One region of the Rhodococcus sp. 06-1460-1B genome, then DNA from elsewhere that is predicted to be linked to it. Evidence: riboswitches for the same ligand, from Rfam matches in the RefSeq annotation. Region 1 holds a riboswitch; each other region holds the start of a gene.
What was found. Region 1 has a riboswitch for cobalamin ahead of metE (5-methyltetrahydropteroyltriglutamate--homocysteine S-methyltransferase). Riboswitches for the same ligand answer to the same signal wherever they lie in the genome.
Positions count from the first base shown of each region.

Region 2: another riboswitch for cobalamin. It lies ahead of CH268_RS22240 (ABC transporter substrate-binding protein); the one in region 1 lies ahead of metE (5-methyltetrahydropteroyltriglutamate--homocysteine S-methyltransferase).
Region 3: another riboswitch for cobalamin. It lies ahead of CH268_RS14230 (FecCD family ABC transporter permease); the one in region 1 lies ahead of metE (5-methyltetrahydropteroyltriglutamate--homocysteine S-methyltransferase).

Region 1 is NZ_NOYS01000041.1:421,294-424,558, reverse strand. It holds gene metE (5-methyltetrahydropteroyltriglutamate--homocysteine S-methyltransferase) at 1-1,848, opposite strand, end outside; cobalamin riboswitch at 1,979-2,188, opposite strand; gene CH268_RS24930 (3-deoxy-7-phosphoheptulonate synthase) at 2,428-3,265, shown strand, end outside.
Region 2 is NZ_NOYS01000037.1:117,421-120,685, reverse strand. It holds gene CH268_RS22245 (FecCD family ABC transporter permease) at 1-70, opposite strand, end outside; gene CH268_RS22240 (ABC transporter substrate-binding protein) at 67-1,095, opposite strand; cobalamin riboswitch at 1,102-1,225, opposite strand; gene CH268_RS22235 (MFS transporter) at 1,271-2,470, opposite strand; gene CH268_RS22230 (LacI family DNA-binding transcriptional regulator) at 2,517-3,265, shown strand, end outside.
Region 3 is NZ_NOYS01000025.1:226,111-229,375, forward strand. It holds gene CH268_RS14220 (enoyl-CoA hydratase-related protein) at 1-403, shown strand, start outside; gene CH268_RS14225 (LLM class flavin-dependent oxidoreductase) at 421-1,449, opposite strand; cobalamin riboswitch at 1,626-1,849, shown strand; gene CH268_RS14230 (FecCD family ABC transporter permease) at 1,976-3,013, shown strand; gene CH268_RS14235 (ABC transporter ATP-binding protein) at 3,013-3,265, shown strand, end outside.

The sequences.
Region 1 (3,265 bases):
TTTCGAGCGCAGCGGTAACAGTTCGCGAAGCGCTGGCTCGTCCACCTGGACGATGCGGATCCCCGCCGACTCCAGGTCGATCGTCTCGTCTCGAATCGCCGAGGCGATCTGAGCTGCCGACTCGGCCGCCGGGATGTCGTCTCGGACGAACGACCACGCGAGAATGGTCACCGGACCGGTCAGCATGCCCTTGACCGGTTTGTCGGTCAGTGACTGCGCGTACGTCGCCCACTCCACCGTCATCGGTGCCGGGCGGGAGACGTCGCCGTACAGGATCGGTGGTCGCACGCACCGTGACCCGTACGACTGCACCCAGCCGTTTGCGGTCACGACGAAACCGTCGAGCTGCTCGGCGAAGTACTGCACCATGTCGTTTCGTTCGGGCTCGCCGTGGACGAGCACGTCCAACCCCAGACGCTCCTGCAGTGCAACGACATCGGCGATCTCCGCGCGCATCTGCCGCACGTACTCCGCCTCGTCGACGGTGCCGCTGCGCAGCGCCGCCCGCGCGCGGCGGATCGTGCTCGTCTGTGGGAAGGAGCCGATGGTCGTCGTCGGCAGAACCGGGAGCGAAAGATGCTCGGCCTGCACGACGCGGCGGACGTCTCCTGGGCTGCGTTCACGGCCGACAGCGCTGGTCACGCGCACACGGATTGTCGGATCGTGCAACCGTGCATCGTGTCTCCGCGAATCCAGAGCCGCGCGGGCCGACTCGAATCGGTCCGACACGAAGCGATCGGTCTCCCCGGCTGTTCCGTCCTGGAGTGCGCGCGCGAGCACCGAGACCTCGGTGATCTTCTCGTTCCCGAACGCCAGCCACGACCGCAGTGTCGGCTCTAGCTGAGGTTCGGCGTCCAGCGAATAGGGAACGTGGAGCAGTGAGCACGACGACGACACCGCCACTGCGCGTGCATGTCTGCCGACCTCGTACAGTGTCTCGAGCACGGCGTCGAGATCGGTGCGCCAGACATTGCGTCCGTCGACGACGCCGGCCACGACGAGCATCGTCGAGGTAGCGCGAGTAGCTGCAAGTTGCTCGGCCACACCAGGAACGGTCAGATCGATTGCCAGGCCCTCGATCCCGGTGGACGCCACTGCGGGCAGCGCGTCGCCCAGGTCGCCGAAGTAGGACGCCAGCAGAATGGCCGGGCGGGTCTGCGAGGCTGCGAGTTGCTCGAAGCATCGGGTGGCCGCTGCGACGGTCTCGTCGTCGAGATCGCGCACCAGCGCCGGTTCGTCGATCTGGACCCACTCGGCTCCGGCTGCGGCGAGGAGTTCGAGCAGACGGGCGTAGAGCGGTATCAGTTCGTCCACTCGTCCCAGCAGCGAATCGGAGGAGCCGACGGACTTGGACAGCAACAGGAAGGTGACCGGTCCGATGATCACCGGACGTGCCGGGATGCCCAGTGCGCGAGCCTCGTTCACCTCGCCGAGCACCTTGTTCGGGTGCAGGGAGAACGTGGTCTCCGGCGAGATCTCGGGCACGAGGTAGTGGTAATTGGTGTCGAACCACTTGGTCATTTCGAGCGGGACGATGGTCTCGGTGCCGCGGGCCGCGGCGAAGTACCGATCGAGTTCGCCTTCGACCGCCTCGACTCGCGGTGGCAACGCTCCGAGGAGGGCCGCAGTGTCGAGCATCTGGTCGTAGTACGAAAAGGTGTTCACGGGAACGGAATCGAGCCCGGCTGCGAGTGTGCGCCAGTCGTTCTCGCGAAGATTCTTCGCGACCGATTCGAGGGCCTCGGCATCGAGCTTTCCGGCCCAATAGGATTCGACGGCTTTCTTCAGTTCTCGGTTGGGTCCGATGCGAGCCGAACCGAGCACGGTGGCGGTGAAATCGTTGTTCACAGTTGATCTCCAGGGTGACTACACGTGGGTGGTGCACCGTCTTCACGGGCGCGCAGATCCCGGTGAGCCCTGACCACAGCCGTACCAGGGTTACGCGCCCATTCCACGAGGCGGTGAACCGCTGCACACGGCGTGCACAGCACAGAGGGCAGGTATTCGGACTTGCAGGCGCGCGGACGAAGAGCCCACTCCTACTGGCCGTCGCTTCCCGAAGAGGCTTCTTCAGTGCGTGATGACGGCGGTCGTTCCTGCATACCGCTGCGGGACAGTCCCGGATTCTCACCGGGTTCCCTCTCGCGATGCGCCGTGACTGCACGCACCGCTCGACGCCGAGGTGAACTTCGGGGCTCCTCATGACCACCTGGCGAACCGACTGCAGGGACGAGCATAGATGCATCACGGGAGAGTCTGTTACGGTGCTCTTCATGCAGTGCACGTATTTCTGGTTTAGCAGGCCGGCCCCGGGTGGGTCAGCCAGCGACGCCATGCGCTGACCCTCCACCCCCACGAGCCGGATACAGACCGGCTCGAAGTGCGCGTGGAGCATGCGGAGCCGGCCTGGGAACAGGAAACCCTCTCATGACGCTCTCCCTCGACACCCCGTCACTCGACGATCAGCGCACGATCAGCATCAGTCCGCTGGTCGCGCCGTCGGTCGTACGCCGCGAGCACGCGGTGGACGACGCGATCTCGGCGAGTGTTCGTACCGGACGCTCCGGTGTCGTCGACATTCTCGACGGCCGTGACGACCGACTGATCGTCGTGGTCGGCCCGTGTTCGGTGCACGACACCGACGCTGCCCTCGACTACGCCCGACGCCTCGCCGCCACGGCAGCCGAGTTGGGCGATCGACTGCACATCGTCATGCGGGTCTACTTCGAGAAGCCGCGGACGACGCTCGGCTGGAAGGGTCTGATCAACGATCCGCACCTCGACGGCAGCTTCGACATCAACGAAGGTCTTCGAGTGGGACGCCAGCTGCTGCTGGACATCTCGGCGCTCGGCCTGCCCGTCGGCTGCGAATTCCTCGACCCGATCACCCCGCAGTACATTGCGGACCTGGTCAGCTACGGTGCCATCGGAGCACGGACCGCAGCCAGTCAGGTGCACCGGCAGCTGTGCAGCGCCTTGTCGATGCCGGTGGGCATCAAGAACTCGACCGAAGGTGACATTCAGGTCGCCGTGGACGGAACCCGCGCCGCCGCGGCGAGCCACGTCTTCCCCGGAACCGATCTCGACGGCAAGGCGGCTTTGATCAGGACCGTCGGAAACCCCGATTGCCACGTCATTCTGCGCGGCGGCGTCGACGGACCGAACTACGACGCCGCGTCCGTGGCCGATACCGTTGCCCGCCTGCGTAAGTCGGGGTTGCCGGAGCGAGTTGTCATCGATGCCAGCCATGGAAACAGCCGCAAGG
Region 2 (3,265 bases), on a different contig from region 1:
TCGAGAGCACCAACAACGCCGATCCTGCGAGCAGCAGTGGGACGAGCACCCCGCGATCGGTGCGGCTCATCGCGACGCCATTCCCCAATCCTGCAGGGCGGCCGCAACTTTCTCGACACCGTCGATCGTCCGAATGGACGGGTTCAGATCGGCACCGTTGACGACGATGTACCGCTTGTTCTCGACGGCGGGCATTCGGTTCGTGACCGAATTCGACTCCAGGAAGCCGATTTTGCTGTCCAGGGCGTCCCCGGCGATACTGCGTCGGCTCAGATCTGCGAGCACCAGTGCAGTCGGGTTGCGATCGAGCACACTCTCCCAATTGACCTGTGGCCATTCGTCGGTGGTATCGGCATAGATGTTCTCGGCGCCGACGGAGTCGGTGATGATGCCCGACGATCCGCAGCAACCGGCCATGTACGGCGTATCGGTGTCGGCGAACCAGTAGGCCAACGACACACCTGACGCGTCGACCGAACCGGAGGCCTTCTCGAACCGATCCTGCAGTTCGGCGACCAGGCGCTCGCCACGGTCTCGCACGTCGAAGACCGCCGCGAGATCACGAATCTCCCGATAGACGGTGTCGATCACCAACGGCTCCGTGCGAGCACCGTCGGAATTGACGCTCTCGTCGGTCTTGCCCTGACAGTCGGTGGGCGAGAGGTAGTTCGGGACGCCGAGTTGCTCGAACCTGCTCCGATCTGCGACTCCCCCGGGTCCGAGGGTGCCGCCGAAGGACGCGGACACGAAATCGGGCTCGGTATCCAACACGACCTCGAGCGATGGCTTGTTGTCCGCGAGCCTCGGCACCCTGGCGTTCTCGGATTCGAGGTTCGAGCGGACCGGGTCGGTCCAGGTGGCGGTGCCCACCATCCGGTCTGCGAGGCCGAGCGAGAGCAGTATTTCCGTCGAGCTCTGATTCAACGACACCGCGCGTTGCGGTGGTGCGTCGACGACGACGTCGCGTCCGCAGTTCTCGATGGTCAGGGGATAGTTCCCGGAGGTGTCGGTGGACGCGTCGGGGGTCGACGCGGTCGAACAACCGGAAACCAGAAGGATGGAGACAGCGCCTAGTGCGGCGAGAGAGGTACGCATCGAAGAGCTTCCTGCTTGGGGCTCGTGTCGCGGAGCCGCGGGTGGGGTTCGATCACGACGTCCGAGCATTCGGACTTCGAGCTCTCACCCGTCACCGTTGCGCGCCAGCTCCGGAATTGCACCGGATTCCCTCGTTCGTCGCCTGCTGACCCTATCGCGCGAGTGGGCCGCGAGGTCAGTGCGCCGGCGTCGAGACCGGTACCGACGGATACGAGCTCGGAAAGGCTCTGCGCGCGACCACTACGACTGTGAGTGCCACAGCCACCAGGATCGTCGCCGCAGCGGTCACCGCCCCGATACCCCTGGCGTCGACGACGACGCCTCCCACCAGGGCCCCGGTGGCAATGGCCAGTTGGAAGGCGACGACATAGATCGCCGACGCCTTGTCGGCGTCGGCAGGGGCGGCCCGAACCACGGCGGACTGGATGCAGACCGGCAGTGTGGTGAATGCCAGACCCCACAACGCGATCGCCCCGACAGCAAGGACGGCCAGGCTGCCCGGTGCTGCGCTGAGGGTGCCCCACAGGACCGCCGTCGCGGCCGCGACGGCACCCAGAGCAGCGATGGTGGAGGGCCGCGGCCAACGGTCGTACGTTCTGCCGATCACCCAGATACCGACGACACCGAACAAACCGTAGAGCATCAACATCAGCGTCAAAGTGGTTCCGGCCGAACCGATTGCACGATCGACGATGAGCGAGAAGTACGTGTACGCGGCGAAATGGCCGAGGACGGCCAGGAACGTCACTCCACACAGGATCGCCAGGGTGCCGTCGAGCACGCGCGGTGATTTCTTGTCGCCCGCAGCTGCCCGGGTGACCGGTAGTGCGGGGAGGACGAAGTAGAGCGCCACCGCGATAGCGGCGGCGACGACACCGAGAATCGTTGCAGCAGTGCGCCACCCGAACCACTGACCCATGGCCGCGGTGATCGGATTACCGGCGACCAACGCCAACGAGGTGCCGGCGTACACCGTGGCGATCGCTTTTCCTTGCTTACCGGGAAGTGCGAGTGACGCCGCGACGGGTGCGACCACGGCCCAGAAGACTCCGTGGGTCGCCGCGCACAGCATCCTCGACAGCACCAGCATCGGGTACCCGACGGACACCGCGGAGAGCAGTTGCGAAAAGGCCAGTGCCGCAACGGTGATGACGACGACCCGTCGCCGCGGCCAGTCGCGTACGAACCTGATCAACGGCATGGTCATGACGGCGACGCCGTATGCGTAGAAGGTCAGCAGCAGACCGACCGCGGATTCGCCGACGCCGAGATCGCCCGAGATCTCCGGAAGCAGACCCACGGGCAACGTTTCGGCCGTGACATAGATGAAGGCGGCTGCACCGAGGACCAGCAGCTTGGGGAGGGGCGACGACATGGTGTGTATCGTTACACAGATCGTCGACACGCGCTAAGGTGGCCCCGTGAACAATCGGGTGACGATGGCCGACGTCGCGGCGTCTGCGGGAGTCTCCACCATGAGCGTCTCGTATACCTACAACCAACCCGACCGCGTCTCGCCTGCCACCCGAGACCGCGTCCACGCAGCGGCGGCGGCCCTCGGATACGCAGGTCCCAACCGCGCGGCACGCTCGCTTCGCAGCGGAAAGCACAACAGCATCGGCGTCGTACTCGGTGAAAAACTCACCTATGCCTTCGAGGATCCCCAGGCCCGACGGTTCCTCTCGGGCATCGCCGACGCGTGTCTCGACGCCGACACCGCGCTGGTGATGTTGCCTAATCTGCACCGCGACAGCGACATTGCGAGAATTCGCGACGCGCAGGTCGACGGCTACGTCGTCTGGACCACCGGCGTCGACGACCCCGTCCTCGACGTGCTCGTCGGCACCGGTCGACCCACCTGCGTCCAGGGCGGCCCCCAGCATCCGGGATTGAACTCCATCGGAATCGACGACCGCGCTGCAGCCGACGCGATCGCCACCATTGCTCTGCGCAATCGACGTCGGCCCGCGATCGTTGCGCTACGACCCGATTCGCGACGCGAATCGACGGTGGTGCACGGCGCCGACGCGTCGGACATCTCGATGCCGGTGACTCGCGCACGACTCGAGGGCTACCGCGATGCGTGCATGCGTCGAGGAATCGAATGGTCGACGGTACCGACGCTGTTCACCACCCACAATTCGCGCGAAGAGGGCGCACGGGCAGCACG
Region 3 (3,265 bases), on a different contig from region 1:
GGGGCACACCTACGGGGGTGCCGCATTTTTCGTCATGGCACACGACTACCGCGTCATGCGCTCCGATCGCGGCTTCCTGTGCTTTCCTGGCGTCAACATCGGTGCCACCTACAGCCCGGGAACAGTCGACATGGTCCGAGCCAAGCTCGCACCGCACACGTTCCACGAAGCACTGACCACGGGCCGACGCTACGGCGGAGTGGACGCAGCCGCCCTCGGCTTGGTGGACGCAGTGTCCACCGAGGAACGGCTGCGTGACGACGCACTCTCTCGGGCAACGGATTTGATCGGAACCCGCGGCCCTGTGCTCGGCGAAATCAAGCGCACGATGTACGCGAGCGAGATACGTTCGCTGTCGACCCCGGTCGCCGGTGTGGACGAAATGGAATGGGCCGCGACCTGATTCTCGCTCGCTGCCGCTTACGCGTCGGCGACCAGCGGAGCGACCTCGGTACCGAGTAGCTCGATGCCGCGCAACAGATCACCGTGGGCGAGGCGCGGATTGGTCATCTGCAGCGACAGTCGATCCACACCGCCGAGTTGTTCGCTTACTCGAACGATCTTGTCGGCAACGGTTTTCGGGTCTCCCATGAAGAACGCACCGTTGGGTCCCGACGTGGCGTCGAACTGCTGTCGGCTCGGACGAGCGAACCCGCGCTCGCGAGAGATCTTGGTGAACATCTCGTTCCAGCCCGGGTAGATGGTGTCGGCTGCCGCCTCGGTGGTGTCGGCGACGAATCCGAACACGTGCAATCCGACTTTCAACTTCTCCGGCGAGTGACCCGCTTGCGCGCCCGCGCGTCGATACAGGTCGACGAGCGGCGCGAACTGGCGCGGCTCTCCGCCGATGATGGCGATCATCAGGGGTAGGCCCAGAAGCCCTGCACGAGCGAATGATTCGGGGGTGCCGCCGACACCGACCCAGATGGGTAGCGGATCCTGCAGCGGACGAGGATAGATCCCCTGACGGTTCAGCGCCGGCCGGTGCCGGCCGGACCACGTGATCTCTTCGTTGTCGCGAATCTGCAGCAGGAGATCCAGCTTCTCGGCGAACAAGGAATCGTAATCGGCCAAGTCGAGTCCGAACAGTGGGAAAGACTCGGTGAACGAGCCTCGGCCGACCACCAAATCGACTCGGCCCTTCGAGATCAGGTCGAGAGTGGCGAACTCCTGGAACACTCGCACCGGATCGTCGGCACTGAGTACCTTGACCGCGCTGCCGAGCCGGATGTTCTCGGTGCGCGCGGCTGCTGCGGCCAGAATGATCGACGGAGCGGAGTCGTAGTACTCGCTGCGATGGTGCTCACCGATGCCGAACGAATAAAGACCGACCTGATCCGCGAGGGCGATCTCCTCGAGTAGGTGCCCCATCCTCTCCTCCGGCGCGATGACGCGGCCGTCGGTCGGATCGGTCACGGAAGAGACGAAGCTGTCTACGCCCAGGTGCATTGGGTACCTCTCGATTCGGGATGGACGAACCCATCAGCGTCGATGAAGGTTCAATTATTCCAGTGGACGGTGGGCAGAAAACTACTACTCTCCCCAACGCTTCGCCTCATCCGCCGCGAAGTACATCCGCTGACTTGCACCGAAGCCGACCGACACAACGCGTCACGCCTGAGCTGTTATCGTGCGTGGGCGTTGGTTTTCGATGGCCGTGCTGGTCATCGGATCGTAAGAGGGAATCCGGTGAGAATCCGGAACTGCCCCGCAGCGGTGAGTGGAAACGACCGCGGTCATCGAGCACTGGGATTCGTCCCGGGAAGCGACCGCCAATAGGAGTCGTCCGAGAACGTCGTCGGATGGCGTGTCCGCGAGTCCGAAGACCTGCCACCGCGGCTGCGCCGCCGGCGTGGTCGCCTGTCGATCCCGAGGGACACGGTCGACGAGGTCGTCGTTCGCGCTGCGCGGATTCGCCTCGGAAGCCGTGCTTTTCGCAGGTCGCCAGGTCAGGGATCAGCGGAGAAAGTTGCGCATGCAGTCCAGATCGGTCCTGCCCCTCACTGTGCTCGCCGCCGCGATCTGGGCGGTGTCAGCACTGTCGGCACTGATGTTCGGGGCCGCGCACATCCCGGCAACCGACGCGATGGGCTACCTGTGGGCACAGCTGTCCGGCGGCACGATCGCCGTCGGCGATGTCCCCGACTACCGCATCGTCATCGATTCTCGGCTGCCTCGGGTGTTGCTGGCGACGGTCATCGGAGCAGGTCTGGCTGTGGTCGGACTGGTGGTGCAGGCGATGGTGCGCAACGCACTCGCAGATCCCTACGTTCTCGGAATTTCCTCGGGTGCATCGGTAGGCGCGACGTCGGTGGTCCTGTTCGGCACATTCGGTGCCCTGGGCATCTACGCACTCTCGAGTGCAGCATTCCTCGGCGCACTCGCCGCAACCGCCCTCGTGTATCTGATGGCACGCTCCCCGGTAGGGCTGGTGCCACTGCGCCTGGTCCTGACAGGTACCGCGTTGGGTTACGGATTCTCTGCAATGACCACCGTGCTGATCTTCCTGGCACCTCAGGGCGACGGCGCTCGCAGTGTGATGTTCTGGTTGCTCGGCAGCCTCGCCGGTGCCACCTGGGCCAGCGTCCCGCTGGCCGCCGCAGTCACCGTGGCCGGAGTCGCCGCGACCGCTCTGACGGCACGCAGACTCAACGCGCTGTCGATGGGAGACGAAGTCAGCGCGGCACTGGGCTTGAACGCGGCACGTCTACGGTTGTCTCTCTTCGTGACATCAGCGGCGATGACGGGGTGCTACGTGTCGATCTGTGGCGCCGTGGGATTCGTGGGTCTGGTCGTACCTCACGTGGCACGCTTACTGGTCGGGGCCGACCACAGCAGGCTTGTCGTGATCACCCCGGTCCTGGGTGCGGCTTTCCTCGTCACCGCAGATCTGGTGTCCCGAGCGGTTCTACCGCCGCAGGAGCTCCCCCTGGGGGCGATCACCGCGGCAGTCGGAGTTCCGGCGTTCGTACTGCTGATGCGTCGCCGCGGCGCGATGATCGGCGACCGTTGATGCGCGTCGACTACGCCGACGTCGCAGTCGATATCGGCGGCACCCGCATCATCGACGACATCACCATGAGCCTGGACGCCGGCAGCATCGTCGGCATTGTCGGCGCGAACGGGAGCGGCAAGTCGACACTGCTGCGGTGTCTGTATCGAGCGACCGAGCCCTCGACCGGACGTATCGAGGTAGGTGGCCGCGACATCACCGCAATCACCATGCGAGAGAACGCACGTCAGGTTGCAGCACTCACCCAGGACT